DNA from 4 places in the Candidatus Pantoea symbiotica genome. Region 2 is predicted to be linked to each of the others. Evidence: predicted binding sites of a transcription regulator. Region 2 holds the regulator's gene; each other region holds the start of a gene.
The links. Region 2 encodes CRP, which controls carbon source genes, mostly activating them, when cyclic AMP is high. Its sites were predicted from a motif close to ATGTGANNNNNNTCACAT; they were not measured.

Region 1 (8,021 bases), 3.1 Mb from region 2:
GCTGGCGGGATCGATAAACCAGTGGCGCATCATCGCTAGCGCTTTATCGGCATAACGTTGATCGCCAGAGAAATACCAGGCCAGCGTCAGTGCCTGAAAATCAGCAGTAAAGCGCGCCAGCCGCACACCATCACTTTGTTCATTCTTACTGGCGGGATTCACTTCACCGTCGCGACGCTGCCACGGCAAGCCGTCGGCGCTGCTGTCGTCCGGCCACCAATAGGCGCTCAGGCTTAAATAATCCTGCTTCGAGCCGCTCGGCGGCAGCAAACCTTTATCGGTGACGCTGGGATTGGGGTGTTTCAGCGCGTTATCCGCCTGCTGCTTTAACTGATGCCAGGCATCGATCGTGGGCGGCGCAGCTTGATGATGTGCTAGCTGCTGCTTAATCCGCTGAAGATCGTTTAAAGAGAGGAAAGCCGGATCGTTAGCCACACTTAGCACGCTATACAGCCACAGCAGCGTAATCCACAGGTTCCTCATTAACTTTGCTCATCCAGTTGTAGCGCTACATACAGCAGCAAACGATCGTCGAAGTTGCCCAGATCGAGACCGGTGAGCTCGGAAATACGATTGAGGCGATACTCCAGCGTGTTGCGGTGAATAAACAGCGCGCGCGCCGTAGCGCTGGGTTGCACATTATGGCTAAACCACGCCACCAATGTACGCCGCAGCAAACCATTGTTATCCATGCTTTTCAGCTTCGCCAGCGGGCGCGCCAGTTCGTTGGCCTGCCAGCCGCCGCGTAAACTGTCGAGCAGCACTGGCAGCACCAGATCCTGATAAAAATAGCTGCGCTGTTCCGGCATGCGCTGTTTGCCCACCATCATGGTGGTGCGCGCGGTACGGTACGAACGCGCGATGCTGCCGGGACCAGTAAAGTAGTTGCCGAGCGCGATACGCATCCGCACCTGTCCGCTCTCTTTCATGCGTTGCAGCAGTTGATCCACGCGACGACGATGATCGTCCTGATCGTAGCGGCCATGCGCATTCAGTGCCGGTTTCAGCACCACCATTTCGGTGAGTGAAACAATCGCAATCAGGTTGTCGCGCTCCGGCGTGGTCAGCAGCGTTTGCAACTGCTGAAGCTCGGACATGGCGCTATCGACGCCAAGCTGGCCGCTGTCCACTTCCACCACCGCCACCACGCGCGGCTGATTGAGATCGATGCCGAGCCGCTGCGCCCATTCGCTCAGCGCTGGCGATAAGGTTTCGCTGCGTACCAGATTCAGCACCAGCTCTTCACGCAAGCGGCTGTCCTGCGCCAACATATGCAGCAAACGCGCCTGCTCCAGCATCATTTCAGCGGTCATACACACCAACTCGCCGTAATGACGCAGCGTTGCGGGTTGGCCGGTCAAACCGATTACGCCGACGATGTCGCCATCAATACGCAACGGTAAATTGATGCCGGGACGCACGCCGTGCAGATGTTTTGCCACCGCTTCGTCGATGTCCACCACGCGGCCTTGTGACAGCACCAGCAGCGCGCCTTCGTGCAATTCGCCAATACGTTCACGATCGCCACTGCCGATGATGCGGCCACGCGCATCCATCACGTTGACATTGCTATCAATAATTTGCATGGTGCGGGCAACAATATCCTGAGCCAGTCGCGCATCGAGATGATAGGTGGCCATCAAACACTCCGGAGATAAGGACGAACAGACAGAATACGCATCCGTTAAGGCGCTGACATTGTGCAACTGCACATAGCCGTGAGAAGAATGCATTATTTGTGGCAAGCTTCACATTCTACACATCAACTAACCTGACTTTTTTAAAATGAAAAAAACCGGCCATAAGCCGGTTTTTTCATCTTCATTGGAAATAACGAAATTATCTCCAGAAATAATTAATTTTTATAACTTACAACTCACTTTGTAATATAAATTATCACTATTCGCTGAATATGCCGTTCTCCCCGTACTCATATAAATGTACAAATGCTGTCCCCCAACATCTCGCGTTGATGTACGGTAAACGCTTAATATTGGCCAACCATGTTGCGTATTTATACCACCTGCAGGATAAGCCTGATAAAACTGAGTCATTTGACTTTCAGTCGCTACCGTACACATTGCTGTGGCATCAACATAAGAATAAGTACTCCAGCTCTCATTATTTTCTTCATACTTGCTACTACCCGCCTTCTCTGAAGTTAAATAAGGACGTCGGAAAGTCATACCATTAGCCGTTAACGCATCTGTCATATGTCCCCACATATTGGCCGAAGCAGTATCCGGGCTGGTTATGACATTAAAGATCACATCCTGATTCTCGCTATCACCATTCTCTGATTTGGCCTGCAATGTAGTTTTCACCCCAGTACCAGCAGGATCAGTTACTGCAATCGCCAACTGGCCACTTCCGTTAGTCACCCCCTGATAAGCTGATATTGCACTGCCATTAAGTACCAATTCACCACTGGTAACAGCTGCATTTTGTCGGTTAACCACATTTACTGCCGCAAACGAAATTCTCGTGTTAGGCGCAAGGGTATTGGTGCCTTTGCGTTTCGCGGTAATGGTGAGTTGTATAGTGTCGCCGATATTTTTACGCTGGCTATCAATCGCCCACGTCAAATCAACTGGAACCGGCTTCACCTTCACGCTGCCGGTATAAACATGGAAGCTCGTTCCTCCCAGGTAAACCGAGATATCTACGGTGCCTGCCCAAGTACTGCTCAGGGTCGCACTGTAGGTACCATCACCATTGTCTGTCACGCTGCTCAGTGTGCTGCCTGGTAGGCTAGTGCTGAACGTGATGTTCTGCCCGCTAACCAGGTTACCATTACGATCTTTCAGGCTGAAGGTTAATACTGTGCTTTCAAGGTTGTCGGCCAGAATTTCAGACGGTGCAGCATTCATCGTAGATTGACTTACGTCAGGATTGCCGCTGTCCGCCGTCAGCGTCACCACCGTCGCCGTAGCACCTAACGCCGAGCCGTTCACGTTGGCAGAGATGCTGGCGCTGCCCGCCGTAATACCGGTCAGCTGCGCACTATAACTGCCGTCACCGTGGTCGGTCACCGCGCCAACGGTGCTGCCGCCTAGCGTGCTGCTGAACGTTACCGTCGGCCCGCTTACCGGGTTGCTATTGACGTCCTTCAGGTTCAGGGTAATCAGCGAGGCCGCCGTACCGTTTGCCACTATAGTCGCTGGCGTCGCGCCCAGCGTTGACTTCGACGCATCCAGGTTGCCCGCGTCCGCCGTCAGCGTTACCGCCGCCGCTATCACGCCGAAGGCCGTACCGTTAACGCTCACGCTGATGCTCTCGCTACCCGCCGTGGTTCCCGTCAGCTGCGCGGTGTAACTGCCGTCGCCGTGGTCAGTTACTGCGCTCACGCGGCTGCCGCTGAGCAGAGTGTTAAAGGTCACGTTTAGGCCGCTCACTGGGTTATCGTTTTTGTCCTTCAGGTTCAGGGTAATCGCCGATCCCATCGTGCCGTTTGCCACGATGATCGCTGGGATCGCCGCTAACGCAGATTTACCTGCATCCAGGTTGCCCGCGTCCGCCGTCAGCGTCACCGCCGCTGCCGCCACGCCGTAGGCCGTGCCGTTCACGCTGACGCTGATGATCGCCGCGCCCGCCGCAGTGCCCGTCAGCTGCGCCCTGTAGGTGCCGTCGCCGTTGTCTGTCACCCCGCCCACGCTGCTGCCGCCCAGAGAACTGCTGAACGTCACCGTCTGCCCGCTCACCGGGTTATCGTTGCGGTCCTTCAGGCTCAGGGTAATCACCGACGCCGCCGCGCCGTCCGCCACGATGGTCGCCGGCATTGCCGCTAACGCAGATTTGGCCGCGTCGAGGTTGCCCGCGTCCGCCGTCAGCGTTACTGTCGCCGCCGCTACGCCCAGCGCCGCGCCGCCGACGCTTACGGTGATGCTTTCGCTGCCCGCCGTGGTGCCCATCAGCTGCGCCGTGTAGCTGCCGTCACCGTTGTCGGTCACGGTGCTGACGGTGCTGCCTGCCAGCGTGGTATTAAAGGTGATGTTCTGCCCGCTTACCGGGTTGTCGTTAATGTCCTTCAGGCTCAGCGTAATCTGTGAGGCCGCCGCGCCGTCCGCCACGATGCTCGAAGGCGTCGCCGCCAGCACGGATTTACCCGCGTCCAGGTTGCTGCCGTCGGCAACCAGCGTCACCGCCGCCGTTACGCCAAAGGCCACGCCCGCCACGCTCACGCTGACGTTCGCGTCGCCCGCTTTGATGCCCGTCAGCTGAACCGTGTAGCTGCCGTCACCGTTGTCGGTCACCGCGCTCACGCTGCTGCCCGCAAGGTCGCTGGTGAAGGTTACGCTCTGCCCGCTTACCGGGTTGTCGTTCACGTCCTTCAGGCTCAGGGTGATAACCGACGCCGCCGCGCCGTTGGCGATAATGGTCGCCGGGGCCGTCGCTAACGCCGATTTGCCCGCGTCCAGATTGCCCGCGTCCGCCGTGAAGTTCACCGGCGCGGCCGTCAGCGACGAGCCGTTCAGCGCTGCACTTACCACCACCGCCACCGCTTTAAGGCTGGTCAGGCCGATAGTGGCGCGGCCGTCCTTATCCGTGACGCTGGTCACCCCGCTCAGGCTGCCGCCGTCGGCACTCCAGTTTACGCTCTCGCCCATCACCGGGTTGCCGTGCGCATCCTGCACCTGCGCGTAGTAAATAATGCTGTCGCTGCCGTTCGCCAGCGCCGTGCTGCGGTCGGCGCTCAGGCTGCCGTCAGCCAGCTTCGCGCTCGCGCTATCGGAAACGAACATCGCAGTGGCCTGCGTGCTGCCACCGCCAGTCGTGGTCACCGTTACCGTTACCGCTTCTGCAAAGGTGTTGGTAAACGCCAGGGTCACAAAGCCGTTCTCGTCGCTCACACCGGTCAGGCTGCTTCCCGCCGCCGCCTGCGCCGTGCCGCTCAGAGTAAAGGTCACTGTCACGCCCGCCACCGGGTTGCCGGTGGCATCGGTAACGCGCGCCTGCACCCGGTTGGTCGCCACACCGTCGGCCACCACGCCGTCCTGCAGCAGGAGAAGATCGTCGTCCGCCACCACGCCGTTCGACGCGTCGCTAATCTGCTTCACCGTCACCGGCTGCAGCGCCACGCCGCTCAGCGCCGCGCTCACAGTTATCACTGAAGGACGCGTCCCCGCCGTCAGCTGCAGCGTATACACGCCGTCGCCCTGCTCGGTCACGTCGCCCAGTGTCGCCGGTGCTGCCGGTGCGGGTACAGCTTTCGCACGAGCTGTCGCTACGCCATCGTCCTGCACCGCTGCCGCAAGCTCCGCCGCCAGGCCGGTCGCCGGCGTACCATCTTCGTTCACCAGCGTCACGGTGACCACCGAGGTCGCCGTGCCGTTGGCCAGAATAATCTCTGGTGCGGCGCTTACCGAGCTCAGATCAGTACTCACCGCCGGGCGCGCCACGATTACGCGTGTGGACGCCGTTTTCGAGCCGTTGCCGCGCACGTCGTAGGCCACGCCGCTCAGCGCGTATTCGTTCATCGCGCCCGCGACGTAGGTCGGCAGCACCACCTGATAGCCGCCGCTGCCCAAATCCTCAACCTTACCGCCCGCCGCCAGCAGCGCCGCGTCGTTCCAGACAATTTTGTCCAGCGCGTATTTGCTGGCGAGCTTATAGGCCACTGGCACCGCGCGCCCGCTGACGCCGCTGATCTCCTTCGGCAGCACCAGATCGATCAGCTGCTTTTTACGGTACTCCAGCACGATGTTGTTATTACGTTCGACCAGATCCATGCCGCTACCCGCAAGCGTGCGCTGCAGGCTCACCGCGGCCGGATCGATCTGCGCCGCCAGCGGCTGGCCGATCTGCCAGTTCATCTCCAGGCCGAAACGCGTCTCGTTCTGGCTGCCGCCGCGCTTGTGATCTGCCGAAAGCGACACCAGCGGCACCGGCGTGTAGCTCAGACCGGCGGTAACCGCGCCCGGGTTTTTCTGCCGCTGATCTTTGCCAAACAGCGCGACCTCATTACCGTAATATTTTTCATACATCAGGCGACCGCCGAGCGACGGCCAGGCCGGCAGCCAGGCCTCGGCGCGCAGGTCAAAGCCGTTCGCTGGACGCGCGTCATAATCCTCCACGTCCACGGCGTTTTTCCAGCCGGAAACGCGCCAGTAGCCGTTGCCCGACAGCTTCAGGTAGTCGCGCCACGCCTCAACGCCGGTGCCCACGCGCTTGTGGCCGTGGCTGAAGTTCTGGTCGTAGAAGGCGTTGTAGCCCAGCATCCAGTCACCGGAAAAATGACGCTGGCCGAGGCCGAAGTTACCGGTGAACTGGCCGTCGAGGTTGCGAATGCCGTTCTGGGTAAAGAACAGACGCTCGTCGCTTTTGTACAGCGGCACCAGCAGATCTGCAGCGCCGGTGCGCGGTTTGAAGCGGTCGTCGGTGCCGAGCTCCACGCGCGCGGTGCCGAAGTTCTGCAGCCACTGCTGCGCCTGCGCGCTGGCGGCGGACGTCGCCTGCTGGCTGAAATAGCCAGCGGCGTTGCCCGACTGGTGCGCCTGCGCCAGCCCACTGGCCGCCTGCGCGCCGCTGCTGAGGAAGCGGTCATCCCGCTCAGGCGTTATCGCCGCCTGCACGGTCAGCGCCCAAAACGGCGTCAGCGCCATGCCAACCTGTACGGCAATCTGCGCCAGCACAAAGCGCCGCGTGGCGGCGGAGTGTCCGGTCGGAGAAGAGTTTGAAGTCATAAGTAACGTTCCGATAGTGAAGGAAAAATGGCGCAGCGGCGTAGGAGCAGGCGCCTGGTAAAGCGGCTTTTCCTTCAGCTGAACTGTGTAATTGCAGGAATTTTCCTAAACTTCGGAGAGGGATACGTCAGGACTGGTCTTGGATAGTGCTGGTGGGAATGTTCAAAATGCGTTAAAAAAATGCCGGCTACTCAACTTAACCGGCATATGAAAATAGTTATTGGTATGCTACTGCTGGAAAACTTACTGCATCAGCAGATACAGGCTGCTGTCACCGCGCTGTACGTTCAATGCCAGCACCGAAGGTTTGGTATCAAGCACTTTGCGCAGCTCGCCAAGGTTAGCCACGGCTTGCTGGTTCACACCGAGAATCACGTCACCTTTCTTCAGACCGATACGCGCTGCTGCGCTGCCCGGCTTAACGCTATCGACACGCACGCCTTTCTGGCCGTTAGTATCGATATTGCTGAGATCGGCACCTTCAATGCCGGTGTAAATGGTGGCGGACTGCACTTTATCCTGCGAACTCTGCTGCAATTCAACCGTGACGTTCACCGGTTTGCCATCGCGCAGCAGACCCAGCTGCAGTTTGGTGCCGACCGGCAGCGAGCCGACTTCTGCACGCAGCGCTGCAAAGCTGGTTAGCGCTTTACCGTTCATTGACACAACTACGTCACCGGCTTTCACGCCGGCTTTCGCCGCAGCGGAATTCGGCAGCACCTGGCTAACAAAGGCGCCGCGCTGCGCATCGACTTTCATCGCTTTCGCCAGCTCAGAGTTCAGCTCGGTGCCCATAATGCCCAGCTCACCGCGTTTCACCTGGCCGTATTCAACCATCTGCGCGGTCAGGTTTTTCACCATTGAACTTGGGATCGCAAAGCCGATACCGATGTTGCCGCCGTCCGGCGCCAGAATCGCAGTGTTAATCCCGATCAGCTCACCGTTAAGGTTAACCAACGCGCCGCCGGAGTTACCCCGGTTGATCGCCGCATCGGTCTGGATGAAGTTTTCATAGTTTTCAACGTTCAGACCGCTACGGCCCAGCGCTGAAACAATCCCCGAGGTCACGGTTTCGCCGAGGCCGTACGGGTTACCGATCGCCACGGTGTAATCACCGACGCGCAGGTTGTCAGAATCGGCAATTTTGATTGCGGTGAGGTTTTTCGCATCCTGCAGCTGTATCAGCGCGATATCTGACTGCGGATCTTTACCAATTACTTTGGCGTCGTAACGACGGCCATCGCTGAGCTGAACCTGAATTTTGGTCGCGTTATCCACCACGTGGTTGTTAGTCACCACATAGCCTTTATCCGCGTTAATCACCACGCCAGAACCGAG
Region 2 (8,021 bases):
CCGTTCAAAAGCAAAATCATCGCCTTCCATAACGCCTTCCACGGCCGCACGCTGTTCACCGTGTCGGTTGGCGGCCAGCCGAAATACTCCGATGGCTTCGGTCCAAAACCGGCGGATATCGTGCATGTGCCGTTCAACGATCTCGATGCGGTGAAAGCGGTGATTGATGATCACACCTGCGCCATCGTGGTCGAGCCGATTCAGGGCGAAGGCGGCGTGATGCCGGCCACGCCAGAATTTATGCAAGGTCTGCGCGCGCTGTGCGATGAACACAATGCGCTGCTGGTGCTGGATGAAGTGCAGAGCGGCATGGGACGTAGCGGCAAACTGTTTGCGTATGAGCATTACGGTATCAAGCCCGATATTATTACCAGCGCGAAAGCGCTGGGCGGCGGTTTCCCGGTGAGCGCGATGTTGACCACCAACGAAATTGCCTCGGTGATGGCGCCGGGCGTTCACGGCACCACTTACGGCGGCAATCCGCTGGCCTGTGCCATCGCTGAAACTGCGCTGGATATCATCAATACGCCAGAAGTGCTGGAAGGTGTGGAAGCGCGTCGTCAGCAGTTTGTTGAAGCGCTGCAAGCCATCGACAGTAAATTCGATATCTTCAGCGAAATTCGTGGCAAAGGTCTGCTGATTGGTGCCGCGCTAAAGCCGCAGTTCGCCAGCAAGGCGCGTGACATCCTTAATGCTTCCGCCGCAGAAGGATTGATGATTCTCACCGCCGGTACCGACGTGATTCGTTTTGTACCTTCGCTGGTGATTGAACCTACCGATATCGCCGAAGGCATGACGCGTTTCGCCAGCGCGATTGAAAAGGTGCTGGCTGCTTAATCCGCTTTCGGACGTAACACCTTGAGCCAGCGACCATGATGCGGTCGCTGGCTCCACGCCAGCGAAGAGATGGTGTGCATCACGCTGAGATGCTGCAAAATCCGCTTCACATGCTGTTCGACAATCGTCACCGGCCCTTCATTCAGATTCTCCGGCGCTTCCAGAATATTGCTGTCGTTGCCCGGTCCGTCATACGCCAGCCGCTGCTGACAACGCTGCAGCGCGATTTCACAGGATTGCAGATAACGTTCCGCCAGCTTGGCCGTCAACATGGTGTGCTCACGCGCCAGAATCGTCATGGCGTTAATATGCTCGACGATGAACTGACTGTGCGTAACCCACATGCGCATATCTTTCAGATATTGCAGGTTAAAGCCCGGCTCGCTCGATGCCTGGTTCAATGAATTGAACAGCGCGTTGTGCGCCTGATTAACCTTCATGCGCTGATAAGCCAGTTTCTCCGGCGATTGTTCCGGGCCTAACAGCATTCGCAGCGCTTCCTGATAGGCTTCCAGCGCATCGTGCGCGTTCTTGCGCAGCAGTCCGCTTTGCCACTGCGGCCACAGCCAAATCATCCCGGCGAAGGCAATCAAACAGCCCATCAAGGTATCCATCATGCGCGGCAGCAGAAACTGTGCGCCGTTGAGCGACAGCAGTTGCAGCGAATACACCGCCGTGACGGTGAAGCCAATCATCGACCAGCCGTAATATTTCCGCGTGATCAGATAACTCGCCAGCGTGATCCCCAGCATAAACAGCAGCGTGATCGATTCCGGTACCGCCAGCCGTAATGAGGCGGCGGCGATCAGCAAACCGGCAAAGGTGCCCAGCGCACGGTGCTGGATGCGCACGCGCGTCGCGCTGTAACCGTTCTGGCTGACGAACATGATGGTCATCAGAATCCAGTAAGGTTTGGGGATGTTAAAGAACAGCGCCAGCGAGCTGCCAAACATCAGCATTACGGCGAAGCGTGCCGCGGTGCGTAACGCGGTGGATTTGAATGACAGATAACTGCGCAGCGCCGGCAACAGCGGCAAACGGCGCTGGCGATCGGCCATCAGGTCACGCGTGTAGAGCGGCTTCTGCGTGCGCAATACGCGGGCGATGCGGCTGAAGTGATACAGGCAGAAGTTACCGACCGGATTATCCGGATGCTGGCGCGCAATTTTCTCCAGCGCGCCGAGCTGTTTCTCCATGTGGAAACGGTCTGGCAGCTGATGGTAGAGAATCGCATCCGCCAGCACGCGCAGCCGCGCCGAGATGATTTTGGCGTTCCAGCGAATCACCGCTTCGGCGTGGCTCTCTTCAACCAGCTTCTGCACCTCTTCCGGCTGATGCAAACTCACCGAGATGTGTTCCTGTAAATCCAGCGCCACCTGGAAAGCGCGCGTCAGGCGTTTGTGGCTGTTATCGCGGCTGGCCGACAGCATATGCATTTGCTGGTAACAGGTGGTGATGAGATCGACCGCCTTTTGCTGACGTGCCAGCAGCGGCGGCAGCGCTTTTTCCGGATCGGTCAGCTGCGTCAGTAAGGTGTATTTGGCATCGCAATAATCCGCCAGTTCGCGGAACAGCAGGCTAAGCGATTCGCGCATCGGCTGCTCTTTCCACAGCCAGAACCAGAACCAGTTGAATAAGCCGTACCACAGCGTGCCGCCAATGTAGAGCAACGGCGGCACCCACATCGGCATGCGTCCCACTAAGCTGAGCGTAAAGATAGCGGCGATGAGCGTTGCGGGCAGCAAGCGCGCATGCAGCGGACCGATTTCGCCGGTCACGCCAATCAGCAGCGGCAGCGCCAGCAAAATCAGCGGCAACGGAATCTGGTAAGCAGTAAGGATTTGCATCAGGAAACTGCCGGTGGCAAACAGCGAACCACCCACAATCAGGCGTTTGAAAAAGCGTTTGTGCGGCGTATCCAGCCCCGCCATGTTGCAGCAGGCCGGCACTAATGAGAACAGCAGACCTTTTTGCAGATCGCCAAACAGCCAGCCGAGAGCCACAGGCAGGCACAGCACCAGCGTTTGCCGCAGCGCATAGTTAACTTCGGGATGATAGATGATTCGACGCCACATCAGCTCATCGCAAATAGAAACGGCGCGATGTTGCCATCACGCCGTGGGTGAGAAGAAATTAGCGGGTGCCGTAAACGACGATGGTTTTACCGTGTGCGGAGATCAGGTTCTGATCTTCCAGCATTTTCAGGATACGACCCACGGTTTCGCGTGAGCAGCCCACGATCTGACCAATCTCCTGGCGGGTGATTTTGATTTGCATCCCGTCTGGGTGAGTCATCGCATCTGGCTGTTTGGCCAGATTTAGCAGCGTTTGCGCGATGCGTCCGGTTACATCGAGGAAGGCAAGGTTGCCCACTTTCTCAGATGTGACTTGCAGACGACGCGCCATTTGCGACGAAAGTCGCATTAAAATATCCGGGTTTACCTGAATCAGCTGACGGAATTTTTTGTATGAAATTTCAGCCACTTCGCAGGCAGACTTCGCACGTACCCAGGCACTACGTTCCTGGCCTTCTTCGAAAAGACCGAGTTCGCCGATGAAATCTCCCTGATTGAGGTAGGAGAGAATCATCTCTTTGCCTTCTTCATCTTTAATCAGTACCGCTACGGAACCTTTTACGATGTAGTACAGCGTTTCCGCTTTCTCACCCTGATGGATGAGCGTGCTTTTGGATGGATATTTGTGAATATGGCAATGGGACAGGAACCATTCGAGTGTAGGGTCTGTTTGCGGTTTGCCGAGAACCATTCGCTATTATCCTCTGTTGTAATCGTGCCCAAAATACAGGGGGCATTTTTCCCTGTCAGGCGGTTTAATCGTCGAGCGTTTCCAGTAAAGGAAAAATTATTCCGGGTGGACTCTTAAGCTACGCTTTTGATTCTTCCGGCCTTCGTCTGTGATGACGAAAATATTTTCAGCACTGTTTGTAGCACAGCTTTTGCGAGCTGTCTTGTGTTGTCTCGCTTCAGCAGAAGGGGGATTACTCTGGATTGCTGTTTGTCAGGTGAAAGCGTACTCTGGCGGCAAAACCGCCGCTTCAGGAGAGAGAATAATGCAGGCACGAGTGAAATGGGTGGAAGGTCTTACCTTTCTCGGAGAATCCTCATCTGGCCATCAGGTATTAATGGACGGTAATTCCGGTGATAAAGCGCCAAGTCCAATGGAGATGGTGCTGATGGCCGCAGGCGGCTGTAGCGCCATTGATGTGGTGTCGATCCTGCAAAAAGGGCGCAGCGATGTGGCCGATTGCGAAGTGAAACTCACCTCAGAACGCCGTGAAGAGGCGCCACGCATTTTTACCACCATCAACCTGCATTTTATTGTCAGCGGCAAAGCGTTGAGCGATAAAGCGGTTGCGCGCGCGGTTGACCTGTCGGCGGAAAAATATTGCTCGGTGGCGATCATGTTGGGTAAAGGCGTGGAAATTACCCACAGCTATGAGGTTGTCGAGTTGTAATCGGTCGTAGGGGAGGCATTCATGCCTCCCTTTTCACAGCCCGCACCAAACCTACTCAATTCGCTTCCCTTCAATCAGTCGCTGAACCAGCGGCAGCATAATCAGCTCCATCGCCAATCCCATTTTGCCGCCCGGCACCACCAGCGTATTGATGTGGGAAATAAACGATCCCTGAATCATCGCCAGTAGATAGGGGAACGCGATGCCTTCCAGACCGCGAAAATGAATCACCACGAAGCTTTCGTCGAGCGAGGGAATTTCGCGGGCGGCAAACGGGTTTGAGGTATCAACGGTCGGCACGCGCTGGAAGTTAATGTGGGTGCGCGAGAACTGCGGCGTGATGAAGTTAATGTAATCCTCCATCGAACGTACCACCGAATCCATCACCGCTTCGCGTGAATGGCCGCGCTCGCCGGTGTCACGCACCAACTTCTGAATCCACTCAAGGTTAACAATCGGCACCACGCCAACCAGCAGATCGACATGCTCCGCCACATTTTGCTGCTGCGTGACCACGCCGCCGTGCAAGCCTTCATAAAACAGCACATCGGTGTTTTCCGGCAGCGGCTGCCACGGCGTGAAAGTGCCCGGCACCTGATTCCACGGCACCGCTTCATCGTAGGTGTGCAGATATTTACGTGATTCGCCGAGGCCGGTTTGGCCGTAATGTTTAAACGTCTGCTCCAGCAGGCCGAAGTCGTTGGCTTCCGGGCCGAAGTAGCTGATGTGGCGACCGAGATCGCGCGCTTTGCGGATCGCCATGTCCATTTCCGGACGCGTGAAGCGATGGAAACTGTCGCCCTCGAGTTCCGCCGCATGCAGGTTCAGCTGCTGGAAAATCTTGCGGAAGGCGAGGCTGGTGGTGGTGGTTCCGGCGCCGCTGGAACCGGTGACGGCAATGATTGGATGCCTGGCTGACATAACAGAGCTCCCTGTGAGGTCCGGCGATGAGCATTGTTACCACGAATTGCCGCTGGGTGCATTAGCCGCGAAATTCACCCTTCGGCATAATATTGATCGATTCATGCAGTTCCGACCACACCAGCACTACGTCGCCGCGCTCCAGCTGGCGGCGCACATCGGCGACTTTTTGCAGCAAACTGCGTTCCTGCTCGCCGTAATCGGTGCCTTCGCGTAACACGAAGGTTTCAATCAGGTTTTCCAGCGTCTCCGCTTCGAGTTCTTGCCAGGGAATAATCACAATTACACATCCAGATAGGTTGAGAGCCAGTCGGGCACGCGCTGTTCCAGCCACATTTTCGGTTTAAGCAAGGTGCCGCCGACAAAGCCGACGTGGCCGCCTTGCTGCGTCAGCTGATACTGAATGGAAGCTGACAGCTGGTCAGGTTGCGGGATCACGGCATCGGTCATAAAGGGATCGTCTTGCGCATGAATGATCAGCAGCGGTTTGCGCACGCCGGTGAGCAGCGGCATCGCGCTGGCTCGTTGATAATAGTCGTTGGCGTCGATAAAACCGTGCGCACGTGCGGTTATCGCATCATCAAACTCGCGTAAGCGGCGGAAAGCGCGTAGCTGGCTGAGATCGACCGGCAGCGTGCCGGGCCAGGCGCGCAGTTTGCGCGTGGCGTTCTTTTTCAGCTGCGTCAGCAAATAGTGCTGATAGAAGCGCGAGAAGCCAACGTCCAGCTTGCCGCTGCACGGCTCCAGCGCCAGCGGCGCCGAGATGGCGATGGCGGCATCAATCGGCACATCGTGACCTTGCTGACCGAGCAGGCAAGCCAGCATGTTGCCGCCCAGCGAAACGCCGACAGCGGCGGTCGGTACGCTGCCCCATTCGCGTTGCAGCCAGTTAAGGAAGTAGGTGGCGTCTTCAGTTTCACCGGAGTGATAGATGCGCTTTAAGCGATTAGGCTCGCCGCTGCAGCCGCGAAAGTGCATCACCACCGCCAGCCAGCCGCGCGCCTGACACGCCTGCATCAGGCCGTGCGCATACGGGCTGCGAAAGCTGCCTTCCAGGCCGTGAAACATCACCATGCGCGGTTTATGACGCGCCTGCGCCGGATCTTCACTCCACGCTAAATCGACAAAATCGCCGTCCGGCAGGTCAAGACGCTGCCAGTGCGGACGCAACGTGACGCGGCGGCGCAGAATGCGCGGCAACAGCGTTTGTAGATGCGCGTTACTGAATCCGCGCAGTGGTTTAAAGCGCTCGCCGCTGGGGCGATCAAAATAGCTTGGGTAAAGGCTTGTCTGATGCATAAGTCGCTGATAGCTTCGATGGGTTGTTCGCTTTACTGGGTGAGGAGCACCCGAATATACATGGAACTGAGTCTTTTTTTATCAATGTTAGGTTTTCTTTGGGTCGCGGCCATCACGCCCGGGCCCAATAATATGTTACTTACCGCCTCGGGTGCTAATTTTGGCTTCCTGCGCACTATACCGCTGCTCATTGGTATCATGATTGGTATGCAAGTCATGTTGCTGATGGTGGCATTTGGTATCGGCGGTCTCATCCTGCTTTATCCTTCGCTGCATCTGATCCTGAAGATTGCCGGTAGCCTTTATCTGCTGTGGCTGGCGTGGAAAATCGCCAGCGCCGAGTATGAAAAGCTGGAAACCGATGATGTGACGGTAAAGCAAATGCCGTTCTGGCAAGGCGGCTTGCTGCAGCTAATCAACCCGAAAGCCTGGCTTATGGCGCTCGGTGCGGTGGCCAGCTTCAGCCTGGCGGGCAGCGAATATCTGCATTCGGTGCTGGCGATCAGCCTCGGCATGTTCATGGTAAATGTGATTTCCGGGGTGATCTGGATGGGCTTTGGCTCGCTGATTGGACGTCTGCTGCGAAGCCCACGCGCGTGGAAAATGTTCAATCTGGCGATGGGCTTGCTCACCGCTGCGTGCGTATTGCTGATTTGGCGCTGAGTTAACTGGAAGCGCGTTCAACGCGCTTCCACGGCAACACTTCATGGACCACCGACGAGTTGGGCTGGCGGATACGTTGCAGCAGCAGCTGTACGCTACGCACGCCCATGCGATTCATCGGCTGCTCAATCGTCGTCAGCGGTGGATTCAGGCTGCTGGTAAAGTTGATGCCATCAAATCCAACCACCGCTAAATCTTCCGGCACGCGCAAGCCCGCTTCCAGCGCTGCGTGTATTACGCCAACCGCCAGAACATCCGACACTGCAAACACCGCATCTGGTCGTTCCGGCTGCTTCAGCAATTCGCGCAAGGCCGCACTGCCCGACTCGCAGGTGACATTCTCGGCGTAGGCCACACCGCACCAGCTGAGCTCGAGTTGCTCCAGCGCCGCGCGATATCCCTCTTCACGCTTATGCGAATAGAGGTAGCGCATATCACAGTTGACCAGCGCAATACGGCGTCGGCCTTTGCTCGCCAGATAACGCACGGTTTCGAAAGCCGCTTCTTTATTATCAATCGCCACGCTTGAGGCGGCGATCGCCGGATCGTATTCGGCGCACTGCACCCAAGGCGCATCGCCAATCAATTCCTTTAGCTCCTGCAAACTGCTGGCGGCATCCATGGTGATCACGCCGTCGACCACTTTGCCGGTGAGCAGGGCGATGTAGGCCGCTTCGCGCCGCAGCTGCGATCCCGAGTTACACAGCAGAATATGGTAACCCTGCGCTTCCGCTTCGGCTTCAATGCCTTGAACCACGCGTGAGCAGAACGGATTGGTGATGTCAGGGATCAGCACTAACAACATATGGCTTTGCGAGGTGCGTAG
Region 3 (8,021 bases), 590 kb from region 2:
GTTCTGCAACGTTTTCATCCTCGGTGCGATCGTCTGCCCAATCTTCATCCGCCTCTTCCGGCTGCGCTTGTTCAACCAGTTGCGGATTAATTGGACGTTTGATCTCCACGCCAAGCGTTCGAAAAGCTTCACTTTGCGCGATCAGGTTGCCGCGCCCTTCAGACAGCTTTTTCATCGCCTGATGATAACTTTGCTGCGCTTTGTCGAGATTGTGGCCGATACCGCTCATGTCATCGACAAACAGCCGCATTTTGTCGTACAGCCGCGTTGCCCGGTCGGCGATGCGCTGTGCGTTGCGGCTTTGGTGTTCATAACGCCAGAGATTGTTGATAGTGCGCAGCGCCACCAGCAACGTGGTGGGACTGACCAGCATAATGTTCTGCTGTAACGCTTCGCTGATTAGCTCGGGCTGACGATCAATCGCCAACAGAAACGCCGGTTCCACCGGGATAAACATCAACACATAATCCAGAGAGCGTAAACCGGGTAATTGTTGGTAATCTTTACGGCTCAGCAGGCGAATGTGGCCGCGCATGGCGTTAACGTGCTCCTGAATCGCCTGCTCACGCGTGGCTTCATCGTCGGCGTTGAAGTAGCGCTCGTAGGCAACCAGCGTCATTTTGGCGTCAATCACCACATCTTTGCCCTGCGGCAAACGGACGATCACATCCGGTTGCATCCTGCCCTGCTGTTCCAGCTGCACGCTTACCTGCGTTTGGTATTCGTAGCCTTCACGCAAGCCAGAGGCTTCCAGCACGCGGGCCAACACCACTTCGCCCCAGTTGCCCTGAATTTTGTTGTCGCCTTTCAGCGCCTTAGTAAGATTGACCGCTTCCTGCGCCATCTGCGCGTTGAGTTGCTGCAACTGGCGAATTTCGTGAGTCAGCGTGTGACGCTCGCGCGCTTCCACGCCAAAGCTATCAGTCACTTGACGGCGGAAACCATCCAGCTGTTCACGCAGTGGGCCAATCAGGCTATTCAGACTTTGACGGTTCTGTTCATCGACGCGCCGCCCGCTGTTTTCAAAGATGCGGTTGGCGAGATTTTCAAACTGCGCGCTGAGACGCTGTTCGCTGTTGGTCAGCAGTCGCTGCTTCTCTTCTGCACCGTAGCGTGTCTCTTCAAGACGAATGGTCACTTCACGCAGTTCGGCTTCCTGTGCGCTGTTTACTTCCAGCTGATTACGCAGCTCACGACTGAGCTGTTCACTTTCGCCGCGCCAGTAGTCAAGCTGCTGCAAACGTTCCTGCGCACCGCTGAGCGCGCCGTGTAGCTGGCGCATCTCCTGTTCGCGTTGCTGGATTTGCTGCTGTAACTGTTCGAGCTGCTGCTGTTGACGCTGCTGCGCCTCTTCCAGCAGGCGTCGCTCGGTGGTGAAGCTGGCGTGCTGATGGCCGGCGCGCAGTTGGGCGATGATCCAGCCAATGCCCAAACCGGCCAGCGCCAGCGTGCCGCTAATGATAAGTTGCTGATCCATAATCCCCCCGCGGATCGTCTCGCTGAGGGAAAAGGTAGAGGCGCACTGTATGAATGTCCAGATTTTTTTCCCTTCATACTTCAAGCCGCAGATGCGTTGGCTGCACGTTCTCACCCCAGTCACTTACTGATGTAAGCTCCTGGGGATTCGCTCGCTTGCCGCCTTCCTGCGCCTCGAATTATTTTGGGAAAACGTTTTCTACTTATAGGGCTTTTACGGTTAGATCGCCCGCTTTCCACGCATCAATCAGGAAGAAGGGCATCGGCAACACCCATTCGGTTTCACCCTGGATTTTGGCCGGATAGGTCCAGCTTTTCCCGTCATAGGTGATCTCAACCTGCTGCCAACCGTTATCAGCATTTTCAACTGGGCCCGCCATGCTGGCAAAACCGGCGTTGCTGCCGACGTGGAAACTGTCGGTTTGCCAGCGAATTGGCTGATGTGCCGGCCATGGTTGTGCGTGGTGGAAGCGGAAAATATCGTCATGATTCAATATGCTTTCGCGCACCGTTGGCCACAGCGCCACTTTGAGGAAGTACTGATCGGTGAAGCGCTCGCTACCGGCATACTGGGCGATAAAATCACGCATCTGCTGTTCAACATTGTGGAAGACGCCGTGGCAGCCGCCCCACATGCCCGCCAGCAGCAGTTCGGTATGCGAGAAGTAATCACGCATATGATGGAACCAATACGGCGAGTTCAGCCAGGCATCTACCGCCACCACTTCGCGCTCGGACAACAATGAATCCGCGTCACGCACGATATAGCGTTTGACGCTGGCATCGTCCATCACCAGGAAACGCCACAGCGTTGGGAAGATAGTTTTCTCGTGCGACATATCCACCAGTTGGGTGTTTGGCTGCTTCAGGCGCTGCCAGACGTGTTGCGGCACGCTGTCGTCAAGATAGATGCGGCATATCCAGTCGGGATAGAACTCGCGCGCCACTTCGATGTTTTTAATCAAGGTTTCGCAGTAGCGTGGCTGACCGCCATACAGGCTAAAGGAGATGATATTTTCTGCCGGATTGTTGCGGTTGATCGGTGGCGGCGCGTCAGAAGGGAATGCCACTTTCGCCCCTTTACTGAAGGTCACATCGGAATTCTGCAGTGATTCGAGGCCGTAACGCGCCACCTCATCCTCTTTATTCAGCCAGCCACATACTTCCGTTAATCCATCCAGCCAGGTTTCCGACGCCTGCGCGCGCTGCGCGGCCGGAGCCTGATAGATCTTCTGGTAAATTTTATAGGATTTTTTGTATTCGCCCACACGCATCAGGGTGAGCGCATAGTCGCTCAGCACCTGCATATGATTGGGTAAGACGCGCAGCACTTCTTCACAGCACTGACGCGCAAGAGGATAGTTATTCGCCGCCATCGCCTGGCGAAATCTCGCTGCTGCACCTTCAACACGTGATTGTGCAGTAGCGGGATTATTCATGACATTGGGACGTGAGACAGAAACCATTTTGCGCATAAGAAATTTCTCAGTAGCTGCTGAAATTGCGCGCATTCTAATCAGGAAATAGCTGGAATCCTTATAAGCCTGGTCTCGAATTCATCCCTGACTGGCGCACTAAATTAAGCGACGCGCGGCTTCAACCACAATTTTCACCGCATCACTTTCGGTCTGTTTCATGGTCGCGGCATCCGGGATCTCTTTTTGCGTACGGTTCACGATGACACCCGCCACCATGCCGGCACGCAGTCCCTGACTGGCGCACATGGTTAACAGTGTAGCGGATTCCATCTCATAGTTAAGGACGCCCATTTGCTGCCACTCTTCCATTGAACCCTGGAAGCGATTCACCACGCGACCCGAGAAGGTGTCGTAGCGTTCCTGGCCTGGATAGAAGGTATCAGATGAGGCGGTAATACCGATGTGGGTTTTCGCGCCGCACGCTTCTGCGGCTGCCACCAGCGCGGTGGTACAGGTGAAATCAGCCACGGCCGGGAATTCCATTGGCGCAAAGTGCAGGCTCGCGCCGTCGAGGCGCACCGATGCGGTGGTGACCAGCACATCGCCCACATTAATATGCGGCTGGATAGCGCCAGTGGTGCCAACGCGCAGGAAGGTGCGCACGCCAAGCTGGGCCAGCTCTTCAACCGCAATCGAAGTTGAAGGTCCGCCGATACCGGTCGAGCACACCACAACCGGTTTGCCATCCACTTCGGCCAGGTAGGTGGTGAATTCACGGTGTGAAGCCAGATGCTGTGGATTGTCCATCAGCGCGGCGATTTTCTTCACGCGCTCAGGATCGCCAGGCACGATGGCCAACGTGGCTCCTTTCAAATCAGCTTTGGTGATGCCAAGGTGGAAAACGTCAGACTGGGCCATAACAGACTCCTGATAATTGGGGATGTGCGCGCCACTCTACGTGAGCAGGCGATATAAATATGTGACTCAATTCACCATCAATAATGAAACTTACATTATCAGAAAAACATTATGTGATTTACATCACACATTAACGCTGTGCAATTCTGAATTGCTACAAGCGGTGCTGTGTAAGTGTTGGTGGCAATGTTAATAGAGAAGCAGCACACGTGAAAAAAATCCCTCTGCACCTTACGCCAGCCTTGCTTCACTTCGCCAGGCTATAGTTACGTGATTGCGCATTTGCTAGCACGGAGAGAACAATGAAAACCGAAGACAATATGGCACAAAAAACGGCACCCGGCGGCTTTGCACCCGCCGTTCAGCCCACCGCAAGCAGCACCATTATCACTACCAGCGACGCAATTCATGCTGGCGAGACCTCGGTTCCAAGCCAGGGCGAAAATCTGCCTGCTTATTATGCCCGACCAAAAGAGTATCAAGGCACCTTACCGGTGGTGTTGGTGGTGCAGGAGATTTTCGGCGTGCATGAGCATATCCGCGATGTCTGCCGCCGTCTGGCGCTGGAAGGTTATCTGGCGATCGCTCCCGAACTCTATTTCCGTGAAGGCGATCCCAACGATTACAACGATATTCCCACGCTGTTCAAAGAGCTGGTGAGCAAAGTGCCGGATTCGCAGGTGTTGTCCGATCTCGATCATGTGGCCAACTGGGCCACGCGCCACGATGGTGATATCCGTCGTCTGGCGATTACCGGTTTCTGCTGGGGCGGACGCATTAGCTGGCTGTTTGCCGCGCACAATCCGCAGGTGCGCGCGGCGGTGGCGTGGTATGGTCGTTTAGACGGTGAGAAGACGCTGAAGCAGCAGAAGCATCCGATTGATGTTGCGGTCGATTTAAATGCGCCGGTGCTGGGTCTTTACGGTGGTCAGGATGAGAGCATCCCGCTCGAGAGCATTGATAAGATGCGTCAGGCGCTGCACGCCGCCAATGCCAAAGCAGAGTTCGTGGTATATCCGGATGCCGGACATGCTTTTAATGCGGATTATCGTGCCAGCTATCACGCCGATTCCGCCAAAGATGGCTGGCAACGCATGCTGGCGTGGTTCGCGCAGTATGGCGTAGCGCCAAACGCGTAATAAAAAGGGGCGCCTATGCGCCCCAACCTCATTTACAGCTTCTAAGCCGTTTCACCCCGCAGGTTTTGCGCCGCTTTAACCATATTCGCCAGTGCCTGACGGGTTTCCGTCCAACCACGGGTTTTCAGGCCACAATCCGGATTCACCCACAAACGCGCTTCCGGAATGCTCTGCGCCGCTTTGCGCAGCAACTCTTCCATCCACTCCACGCTCGGCACGTTCGGCGAGTGAATGTCATACACGCCCGGACCGATTTCGTTGGGATAGTCGAATTCCTTAAAGGTATCCAGCAAATCCATATCGGAACGTGAGGTTTCGATGGTGATAACGTCCGCATCCAGCGCGGCAATCGAGTCCATGATGTCATTGAACTCGCAGTAACACATGTGGGTGTGAATCTGGGTGTCATCCTGCGCTACGGCGGCATTGAGACGGAATGCATCCACTGCCCAGGTCAGATACGCCGCCCAATCGGACTGATGCAGCGGCAGGCCTTCGCGCAGTGCCGGTTCATCAATCTGAATGATGCCGATACCGGCTTTTTCCAGATCTTCTACTTCGTCACGCAGCGCCAGCGCAATCTGTTTGGCGATGGTTTCGCGACTCACATCTTCACGCGGGAATGACCAGCAGAGAATCGTCACCGGACCGGTCAGCATGCCTTTCACCGGCTTGTCGGTCAGCGACTGCGCGTACTTCGCCCACTCAACGGTAATTGCTTGCGGACGACTTACGTCGCCGATGATGATCGGCGGTTTAACACAGCGTGAACCGTAGCTCTGTACCCAGCCATTTTGGGTGAATACAAAGCCGTCGAGGTTCTCGCCGAAGTATTCCACCATGTCGTTACGCTCTGCTTCCCCGTGCACCAGCACGTCGAGACCCAAACGTTCCTGCTCAACAATCGCCTGTTTGATGTGTTCGGCGATGCCAGAGCGGTAATTACCGCCATCAATGTTGCCTTTTTTGAAGTCGAGACGCAGGCCGCGAATTTCGGTGGTTTGCGGGAATGAACCGATGGTGGTGGTCGGCCACGCTGGCAGGTTGAAGCGGTTACGCTGCGCTTTGGCACGTTCGGTATAGTTGCTGGTACGTTCAACATCTTTAGCCTGGATTTTCGCCAGACGCTCGCCGACTGCGGCATTGTGAACGCGCGTGGAGTTGGCACGCGCACGAATCGGTGCGCTCCACTCGACCAGCGAAGCGGCATCGTTGTTGTTCAGCGCCTGACTCAGCAGTGCAAGCTCAGCGCACTTCTGCAGGGCAAAGGCGAACCAGCTTTTCACCTCTTCATCGAGGCGCGTTTCCACGCTGAGATCGATTGGGCTGTGCAGCAGCGAGCAAGATGATCCGATCCACAATTGTTGACGCTGGCCCACCAGCGGCTGCAGGCGTGCAAACCAGCTGCTGAGATCCGCGCGCCACACGTTACGCCCGTTGATTACGCCGACGGAAAGCAGCCAATCTGCCGGGATCTGCTCATTAAGCTGTTTGATGTCGTCTTTGCCGTGCACCAGGTCAACGTGCAGACCTTGCACCGGCAGCGCTTTGATTACGTCAAGGTTCTGGCCAATGCTGTCGAAATAGGTGGTGAGCAGCAGTTTGCTTTCACCCTGCAGCGCGTCGTAAGCCGGTTTGAACGCATCGCGCCACGCCTGCGGCAGTTCCAGCGCCAGTGCAGGTTCGTCGATTTGTACCCATTCAATGCCGCGTTTTTTCAGTTCCGCCAGCACCTGTTGGTAAACCGGCAGAATGTCTTTAAGCAGTGACAGGCGATCGAACGGCACACCTTTCACTTTACCCAGCCACAGATAGGTAACCGGGCCGAGTAGCACCGGTTTAATCTTGTGGCCGAGCGCCAGCGCTTCGTCGACTTCATCCAGCAGTTGGGTCCTGGTCAGTTTGAACTGCTGGCCTTGCGTGAATTCCGGCACCATGTAGTGATAGTTGGTGTTGAACCATTTAGTCATTTCCGCCGCCGCCGCCGGTGCACCGCTTGGGGCGCGGCCACGGCCAAGACGAAACAGCGTGTCGAGATCGACGGATCCATCTTTGTTCTGGTGGCGTGCAGGCACGTTGCCCAGCAGCAGGCTGGTTGTCAGCACGTGATCGTACCAGGCGAAATCGCCGACCGGCAGCAGATCGACGCCCGCCTCTTTCTGCTGTTGCCAGTGACGAGCGCGCAGTTCGCGCCCCACCGCCAGCAGCTCTTCCTGTGAGCTTTTACCTGCCCAGTAGCTTTCCTGTGCTTTTTTCAATTCACGACGCAATCCAACGCGAGGGAAACCGAGAGTGTGATTCAGAATGGTCATTTTCTGTTCTCCAGATATTCTTAACTGAGTAGGGTGCAGAGATGTTTAGCCGTCCAGATGTTTACACCGCCATAATCTGCGGGTACTGTATGTTCCTCAAGCGCAATTTGTTCAATCTCGATGTGAAGGATTCTCATGATCGAACTCAAACACCTGCGGACGCTGCAGGCGTTACGGAACACCGGCTCGTTAGCCGCCGCCGCCTCACAGCTTCATCAGACGCAATCGGCGTTGTCTCACCAGTTCAGCGATCTGGAACAGCGGCTGGGCTTTCGTCTGTTTGTGCGCAAAAGCCAGCCGCTGCGTTTTACGCCGCAGGGAGAGATTTTGCTGCAGTTGGCCGAGCAGGTTTTGCCGCAGATTCAGCAGGCTTTGCAGGCGTGTCATGAGCCGCATCAGGCCACGTTGCGTATCGCCATTGAGTGTCACAGCTGTATTCAGTGGCTGACGCCCGCGCTGAATAATTTCCGCCAGAGCTGGCCGCAGGTAGTGATGGATTTCAAATCCGGCGTGACCTTTGATCCTCAACCCGCATTGCAGCAGGGCGAGCTGGATGTGGTGTTAACCTCCGATATTCTGCCGCGCAGCGGATTGTTCTATTCACCGATGTTCGATTTTGAAGTGCGTTTGGTGATGGCACCGGATCATCCATTGGCGCAGCTTGAGCATATTTCCCCGGAAGATATGGCCGATGAAGTGTTGATGATCTATCCGGTGCAACGTCAGCGTTTAGATGTGTGGCGCCATTTCCTGCAGCC
Region 4 (8,021 bases), 900 kb from region 2:
GTTGAGATGTTGAGCCAGCCGGTGCTGAGCCAGGACGAGATCGACGCCATCCACAATATCTTAGTGTAAACGTTTACCCGCCCGGCATTTGTCGGGCGTTTTCCGCAGCAGAAAATTCTCATTTCAGATTTCCCTCAGCGTTTTCAGACTGATTCTCAAGGCTTGCCTGGTCCGATGTGGCAAACTAGCGCAACGGTGGCAGTGATAAGCTACTGAAAAGGAGAAGTTATGAAACGTGCCATTTTGTTTGCCGCCTTGCTGGCAACTTTATCCCCGTTGGCTATCAGCACAGCACAAGCCGACAGCGCCACCATCAATTTGGGTCCGGGCGTTACGCTGCATCTCGGCGATCGCGATCGTCACGGTAATTACTGGGACGGCGGTCGCTGGCGTGAACCGCGCTGGTGGAACGATCGTTATCGTTACGATGACCATCGCTGGTGGCGTCATGAAGAGTGGAAACGTCATCGCGCCTATGAACGTGAGCGCGAACGTCGCTGGCATGAACGTGAACGTCGTGACCATTGGCGTCACGATCATCGCCATGATGATCGTCGTGATCACCGCGATCACCATCATCACTAAACAAAAAATCCCGCTAATGAGCGGGATTTTTCTTTTATAGGTCCGTTACCAACCGAGCGCTTCGCCGACCAGTAAGTAGAGATTGAGGGCGATAACCAGCAACACAATCAACCGACCGGCATTCTGCATCAGGCGCGAGTTCACCATCTCATCACCCATCAGTTCCCGGTTGCCGGTAAATGCCAGCAACGGAATTAGCGCCAGCGCGATACCGAAACTCAGCAGCACCTGGCTCATTACCAGAATGCGCGTGGGATCCCAGCCCGCCCAGATGACAATAAACGAGGGCAACATGGTAATAGTGCGGCGGAACCACAGCGGAATGTGGAAACGAATAAAGCCCTGCATCACCACTTGTCCCGCCAGCGTGCCGACCACGGTAGATGAGAGACCGGCAGCCACCAGACTCAAACCAAACACAATCGCCGCCGCTTCACCCAACAGCGGTTGCAGCGTTAAGTAAGCCTGATCGAGATCGACAATGCTGGAGTGACCGCTGAAGTGGAACGCTGCGGCGGCGGTTGCCATCATCGCCAGGTTCACAAAGCCAGCGATGGTCATGGCAATCGCCACATCCAGCTTGGTTGAGCTGTAGCGTTGCGCCTTGCTGCCTTTATTACCGTGCTGCGTCAGCGCCGAGTGCAGATAAATGACATGCGGCATAATGGTGGCGCCTAACACGCCAGCGGCGAGGAAGACCGCATCTGACGTCGGCAACGATGGCAGCGCCATGCCGACTACCAACTCACTGACTTTCGGTTGGGAGAAAAACAGCTCGACAATATAAGCCGCCGCTACGAACAGCAGCAGGCCGCCAATCACCAATTCCAGTGGCTTCTGCCCGCGACTTTGCAGCATCAGAATCAGGTAAGTTGCGATACCGGTTAACACCGCGCCCTGCAGCAGCGAAATGCCGAGTAACAGTTTGAAGCCGAGCGCCGCGCCGATAAATTCAGCGAGATCGGTGGCCATGGCGATGATTTCCGCCTGCACCCAATAGAACCACACCGCCGGACGCGGGAAGCGATCGCGGATGTGTTCTGCAAGATTTTTGCCGGTGGCAATGCCGAGCTTGGCGGACATCAGCTGGATCAGCATCGCCATGACATTGGCCCACACCACCACCCACAACAGCTTGTAGCCGTAGGCGGCGCCTGCCTGAATGTTGGTCGCGAAGTTACCGGGATCGATATAGCCAATCGCCGCAATAAAAGCGGGGCCCAGCAACGCGAGTTTGATCTTTCTGGCTCCGCGAGCGGCGCGCTCAGCGGTGCGGCTTTCTAGCATAGTTTTACCCTGTCTTAACGCTTGTTGACCCGACCAGATTAAGGGTCATTCAAGGCAGATGAAATTTGGTTATAGTTATTGTATTAATAGATGGTGCTATGAAGTATAGCCATTGCTATACATTGCGGTAAAGCCAGTTCTTGCCAAAAATAAGTGCAACGCAAATGACTCTACGCTTGGGTCATTTTATAGACAATGTTTTTGTGGATATTTCTTGTGATGGATTTGTAATGGGGTTGTGAGCGGTCAGACTTATCTGAGAAAAATCGCGATAGCGAATACTTATAATGTGGTTTTGATCTCGTTTTTAAGTAACGCGTTACATAGAATACGCAACAAAATACAACCCTCCTCAAATTTGGAGCCGACATGTCCCATGTTTTGCATTTTATTTTAGCACTAGTGGTGGTAGCGGTGCTGGCCTTGCTGGTCAGCAACGATCGTAAAAGCATCCGTCTTCGTTTTATCGTACAGCTTCTGGTCATCGAATTGTTGTTGGCGTGGTTCTTCCTGAACTCCTCCATCGGTCTCGGCTTCGTGCAGGGCTTCGCTGGTTTCTTTGATCATCTGCTCAAATATGCCGCCGAAGGCACCAACTTCGTGTTTGGCAATATGAGTGAAAAAGGTCTCGCCTTCTTCTTCCTCAACGTGCTTTGCCCAATCATCTTCATCTCTGCGTTGATTGGTATTTTGCAGCACTTCCGCATCTTACCTTGGGTGATTCGCGGTATTGGTACCGTACTGTCAAAAGTAAACGGTATGGGAAAACTGGAATCTTTCAACGCCGTAAGCTCTCTGATTTTGGGACAGTCAGAAAACTTTATCGCCTATAAAGATATCCTCGGCAAAATGTCACAGCGTCGCATGTACACTATGGCAGCGACCGCCATGTCGACGGTTTCCATGTCGATTGTCGGGGCCTACATGACCATGCTGCAGCCAAAATATGTGGTTGCCGCGCTGGTATTGAACATGTTCAGCACCTTTATCGTGCTGTCGCTGATTAACCCGTACCGCGTTGATAGCGAAGAAGATCTGCAATTGCAGGACCTGCACAAAGGCCAGAGCTTCTTCGAGATGCTGGGCGAATACATCCTCGCCGGTTTTAAAGTGGCAATGATTGTCGCTGCGATGCTGATTGGTTTTATTGCCTTGATTACTGGTCTGAACGCGCTGTTCGATCTGATTTTCGGCATCAGCTTCCAGGGCGTGCTGGGTTATGTGTTCTATCCATTTGCGTGGGTGATGGGCGTTCCTTCACACGAAGCGCTGCAAGTGGGCAGCATCATGGCAACCAAACTGGTTTCCAACGAGTTCGTGGCGATGATGGATCTGCAGAAAATCGCCGGTCAGCTGTCACCTCATTCGGAAGGCATTCTCTCTGTGTTCCTCGTCTCCTTTGCTAACTTCTCCTCTATCGGGATTGTGGCGGGTGCGATTAAAGGTCTGCACGAAGAGCAAGGTAACGTGGTTTCACGCTTCGGCCTGAAACTGCTGTACGGTTCAACGCTGGTGAGCGTGCTGTCAGCCGCTATCGCTGGCCTGGTGTTGGCCTTCTGATCAAAGGGGCGAGCTACGGCTCGCCCTTCTCTTCTTATTTATTTCAATCGGTTCTATCCCGCCTCGCCCCGGCGTTTCCCCCGCCATCACCCGCTTCACCGTGAAACGCAAAACCTTTGCACAATATTGAATTTCCGTTCACACCGCCTGCGCCCGTAGTTTTTCTCCATGACGTCACTTCAGGAGAACCGCATGAGCATTCAATTCCTTGGCATGATTGGCCACCGCCTCGCCTCCGAGATTATCCCGGCTAGCGGACCGCTGTTTGATAAAGAGTACATTGCGCGTTTTGCGCGTGCGCACGAAGACGCCGGTTTTGATCGCATTCTGGTGGGCTATTGGTCTGATCAGCCAGATGGCTTTCTGGTCACCGCGCACGCGGCGGCGCACACCTCAACGCTGAAATTTTTGCTGGCGCATCGCCCCGGCTTTGTATCGCCGACGTTAGCGGCGCGCAAACTGGCTTCGCTTGATCACCTCACCGACGGCCGTTTAGCGGTGCACATTATCAGCGGCGGCAGCGATGCCGAGCAACGCCGCGACGGTGACTTCCTCAACAAAGCCGAGCGCTATGCGCGCAGCGATGAGTTTCTCACGGTGTTGAAGCAGAGCCTCGAATCCGTTCAGCCGTACGATCATCAAGGTCAATTTTATCAGGTCGAGCAGGCGTTTTCGGCCATCAAACCGTTGCAGAAAAAACTGCCGGTCTATTTTGGCGGATCGTCGCAGGAAGCGATTGATGTCGCAGCACGGCATGCCGATGTGTTTGCGCTGTGGGGCGAACCGCTGAAAGGCGCGGAGGAGACGGTACGCAACGTGCGCGCTGCTGCTGCCAGACAGGGGCGCGAAATCAACTTCAACATCTCGTTCCGACCGATTCTTGGCAAAACTGAAAAAGAAGCCTGGGAACGCGCGGAACACATCCGCGCCACGGCAGAGAAACAGCTCAACGAAACTGGCTTTGCCTTTGGCAAGGCGAAACCACAAAGCGTTGGCGCACAGCGTTTACTCGCCGCCGCCAATGAAGGCGAACGTCTGGATAAAGTGCTGTGGACCGGCGTCGCAAAACTGGTTCAGGGCGGCTACAACTCCACCGCGCTGGTGGGAACGCCGGAACAAGTCTCCGATGCGCTGCTGGAATATTATCGCCTTGGTATCCATAGCGTGCTGATTCGCGGCTTCGACCCGCTTAACGATGCGGTGGAATATGGCCGTGAGCTGATCCCGCTAACGCGCGAGAAAGTCGATGCGCTCTCCGCTGCCGATAAAAGGAGCGCCTGAATTTGATGAGCCATTATCAGCACCAGCGCCTGCGCGATTTCGTCGCCAATCTGGCTAATCTGCTGGATACAAAGCCTGAGGAAGCCACGGTGTTACAACGTGGCAGCGAGTGGCTTGGCGAGCTGATTCGCCACGACGATTGGCTGGACGACGCCTTTAGCCAACCTCATCCCGAACACTATCAACAATATTTGTTGTATGCCGATGCGCAGCAGCGCTTCTCAGTGGTGAGTTTCGTCTGGGGACCGGGCCAGCAAACGCCGATTCACGACCATCGCGTATGGGGATTGATTGGCATGCTGCGCGGCGCGGAAATTTCACAATCCTGGCAGCCGGGGCCGAAAGGATTGCAGCCGGAAGGCGCGCCCGTTCGACTCGATCCAGGCAGCGTTGAAGCGATATCGCCAACGGTGGGCGATATCCATCGCGTCAGCAACGCCTATGACGACCGCGTCTCCATCAGCATTCACGTTTATGGCGCCAACATTGGCGCGGTCAAACGCGCGGTCTACCGCCAAGACGGCAGCGAAAAAACGTTTATCTCCGGTTACAGCAACCGCTACTTACCGAACATTTGGGACCTTTCACATGACTAAACCGGTTTTCCCTTTACGCCAGGCGGCGGAACTTATTGATGCGCTGCGTCAGCAGCAGGAAGTGGCGATTGTCGATGTGCGCGATGAAGCGCTGTTTGCCACCGCGCATCCGCTGTTTGCGGTGAATATTCCGCTGTCAAAGCTGGAGCTTGAGCTACTGGACCGCATTCCGCAGCGCACCACCGCCATCACGCTGTATGACGGCGGCGAAGGCCTGGCGCAAACCGCTGCCGAGCGCATTGCCGCACTGGGTTACAGCAATGTCGCGCTGCTGGCAGATGATTTGGCTGGCTGGCAAGCGGCGGGCGGCGAACTATTTATCGACGTTAATTCACCCAGCAAATCGTTTGGCGAGCTGGTTGAGCATCACAATCACACGCCCTCTTTGTCAGCGGACGAAGTGCATCAGCTGATTAACAGCGATGCTAACGTGGTGGTGCTGGATGCACGCCGTTTCGATGAATATCAAACCATGAGTATTCCAGGCGCTACCAGCGTGCCGGGCGGTGAGCTGGTGCTGCGCGTGCGTGATATCGCCCCATCGCCGGAGACCACGGTGATTGTCAACTGCGCCGGTCGCACACGCAGCATCATCGGTACGCAATCGCTGGTCAATGCCGGAATTCGCAATCCGGTGTTTGCACTACGCAATGGCACCATCGGCTGGACGTTGGCCGGACATGCGCTGGATAAAGGCCAGTCGCGCCGCTACGGCGAGGCCAGCGAAACGGCTCAGCGTCAGGCGGCGAACAATGCGCGCAGTATCGCCGATCGCGCCGGCGTGGAACGTATCCCACTCGCTACGCTCAAGCGTTGGCAGCAGGAGGCGCGCACCACTTATCTGTTTGATGTACGTGATGCCGACGAGTACGCCGCCGGGCATCTGCCGGGCAGCCGCCACGTGCCGGGGGGCCAATTAGTGCAGGAGACCGATCACTACGCCAGCGTACGTGGGGCACGTATCGTGCTGATTGATGATGATGGCGTGCGCGCCAATATGACCGCATCCTGGCTGGCACAGCTTGGCTGGCAGGTTTCAGTGCTGGAGGAGCTGCAGGCCAGTGATTTCAGTGAAAGCGGTAACTGGAAAGCGCAGGTGCCGCCCGTTGCTCAACCCGAACTCATCTCACCGCAGCAGTTAGCGGAATGGTTGCAGGAAGGGCAAACGCAGGTGCTGGATTTCACCACGCGCGCAAACCATCTTAACAGCCATATTCCGGGCGCGGCCTGGTTGCTGCGCTCTACTCTGCAACAGCAAGGCAAAGCGTTGTTGCCGGAGGCGCGTCGCTATGTATTAACCTGTGGCAGCAGCCTGCTGGCGGGTTATGCGGTGGAACAGGTGGCTGAGCTGACCGGCAAGCCGGTGTTTGTGCTGGAAGGCGGTAACGCTGCATGGCGCGGCGCGGGTTTGCCAACGGAGCAAGGAGAGCAGCAACTGCTGTCACCGGCTATCGAGCGCTATCGTCGCCCGTATGAAGGCACCGATATTGAAGCGGGCGTGATGCAGGCTTATCTGGACTGGGAATACGGTTTAGTGGCGCAGCTGGATCGCGATGGCACGCACGGTTTCCGTGTGCTGCAATTGCAGCCGCAAGCTGTTACAGCCTGACAATAATTCCGCGTTATGCAGTAATGTGGTCGCCATAAATGGCGACCCTACAAACGACAAAACCGCAATTTATTGCGTTGCGTTTAGAAGGTGATTTTTTGAATGTGTTCAGAACGAACAGAGATTTGGTGGAGATAAGCGGGATCGAACCGCTGACCTCTTGCATGCCATGCAAGCGCTCTCCCAGCTGAGCTATACCCCCACATCTGGAAATCATTTTTCGGTCAAACCGTTGGGAGCGGTTTGGTGGAGATAAGCGGGATCGAACCGCTGACCTCTTGCATGCCATGCAAGCGCTCTCCCAGCTGAGCTATACCCCCGAACCGAAAAACTGCCGAGTAAACTCGACGGACGGGATAATATGAAACCGCCTCTTGAGTGTCAACGTCAAATTCTCGTTCTGTGTTTGATCGCTGAAAAAGGCGTCAACCCCGCGTCAGCATGGCTTTTTTTTCTACACTTCATCCCAAATCGTCTCTATTTATATGCGCTATCCAACAATGCTCGCCAAACCCAACCTCAACCCAGCGTTAATTTAAGGTTAAAGATGTTAGGAGCAGTCTTGTTTTCGTTAAAAGTGCGTGTAAAACTTAGCGCGCTAATTAACCGGTCATCCTGCCAGGGTGTTCTCTCAATGACCGGCCAGCAACGTCCCCATTAATCCATATAAGAAAAGTGAATTATGTCGCTGCATACACCTAAAGAGATCGCTCAACTGGCGATTCAAGCTGGCGTGGCTAAAAGCCGCCTTCCTATCTCCACCTTGTTAATTCTTGGCTTTATGGCCGGTGCGTTCATCGCTACCGGTTTCCTGCTCGATCTGCATGTGATTAACCAACTGCCTGCTGAATGGGGCTCATTCGGCGTGCTGCTCGGCGCTGCGGTGTTCCCGGTTGGTTTGATCATGACGGTGCTGGCGGGCGGTGAGCTGCTGACCGGCAATATGATGACGATGCCAATCGCCTGGTTCGCGCGTCGCATCAGTGGCTTCAGCGTACTGCGTAACTGGTTTTGGGTTACCGTCGCCAATTTTATTGGCAGCGTTGCAGTAGCATGGTTTTTTGGCCATATGCTGGGCATGACCGAGGGCGATTACCTGAAGA

Region 1: the regulator CRP is predicted to act here: its motif matches at 1,737-1,754, upstream of ACXIZX_RS03210 (CdaR family transcriptional regulator).
Region 3: the regulator CRP is predicted to act here: its motif matches at 3,924-3,941, upstream of udp (uridine phosphorylase).
Region 4: the regulator CRP is predicted to act here: its motif matches at 2,160-2,177, upstream of ACXIZX_RS13315 (NupC/NupG family nucleoside CNT transporter).

The regions. Positions count from the first base shown of each region.
Region 1 is NZ_JBSZHR010000002.1:571,467-579,487, reverse strand. Features, by position in the region: gene ACXIZX_RS03215 (alginate lyase family protein) at 1-483, opposite strand, end outside; gene ACXIZX_RS03210 (CdaR family transcriptional regulator) at 483-1,640, opposite strand; gene ACXIZX_RS03205 (invasin domain 3-containing protein) at 1,863-6,683, opposite strand; gene degP (serine endoprotease DegP) at 6,927-8,021, opposite strand, start outside.
Region 2 is NZ_JBSZHR010000002.1:3,638,216-3,646,236, reverse strand. Features, by position in the region: gene argD (bifunctional acetylornithine/succinyldiaminopimelate transaminase) at 1-837, shown strand, start outside; gene ACXIZX_RS17640 (YccS/YhfK family putative transporter) at 834-2,912, opposite strand; gene crp (cAMP-activated global transcriptional regulator CRP) at 2,971-3,603, opposite strand; gene ACXIZX_RS17630 (OsmC family protein) at 3,908-4,312, shown strand; gene ACXIZX_RS17625 (phosphoribulokinase) at 4,364-5,233, opposite strand; gene ACXIZX_RS17620 (YheU family protein) at 5,295-5,513, opposite strand; gene ACXIZX_RS17615 (hydrolase) at 5,516-6,532, opposite strand; gene ACXIZX_RS17610 (LysE family translocator) at 6,593-7,195, shown strand; gene ACXIZX_RS17605 (LacI family DNA-binding transcriptional regulator) at 7,197-8,021, opposite strand, start outside.
Region 3 is NZ_JBSZHR010000002.1:4,230,494-4,238,514, reverse strand. Features, by position in the region: gene rmuC (DNA recombination protein RmuC) at 1-1,477, opposite strand, end outside; gene ACXIZX_RS20345 (tetratricopeptide repeat protein) at 1,680-2,951, opposite strand; gene udp (uridine phosphorylase) at 3,051-3,812, opposite strand; gene ACXIZX_RS20335 (dienelactone hydrolase family protein) at 4,115-4,951, shown strand; gene metE (5-methyltetrahydropteroyltriglutamate--homocysteine S-methyltransferase) at 4,993-7,263, opposite strand; gene metR (HTH-type transcriptional regulator MetR) at 7,399-8,021, shown strand, end outside.
Region 4 is NZ_JBSZHR010000002.1:2,735,922-2,743,942, forward strand. Features, by position in the region: gene mgrA (L-glyceraldehyde 3-phosphate reductase) at 1-69, shown strand, start outside; gene ACXIZX_RS13305 (DUF2502 domain-containing protein) at 229-585, shown strand; gene ACXIZX_RS13310 (Nramp family divalent metal transporter) at 631-1,872, opposite strand; gene ACXIZX_RS13315 (NupC/NupG family nucleoside CNT transporter) at 2,242-3,432, shown strand; gene ACXIZX_RS13320 (LLM class flavin-dependent oxidoreductase) at 3,625-4,713, shown strand; gene ACXIZX_RS13325 (cysteine dioxygenase family protein) at 4,719-5,309, shown strand; gene ACXIZX_RS13330 (rhodanese homology domain-containing protein) at 5,302-6,918, shown strand; tRNA gene ACXIZX_RS13335 (tRNA-Ala) at 7,045-7,120, opposite strand; tRNA gene ACXIZX_RS13340 (tRNA-Ala) at 7,163-7,238, opposite strand; gene ACXIZX_RS13345 (formate/nitrite transporter family protein) at 7,601-8,021, shown strand, end outside.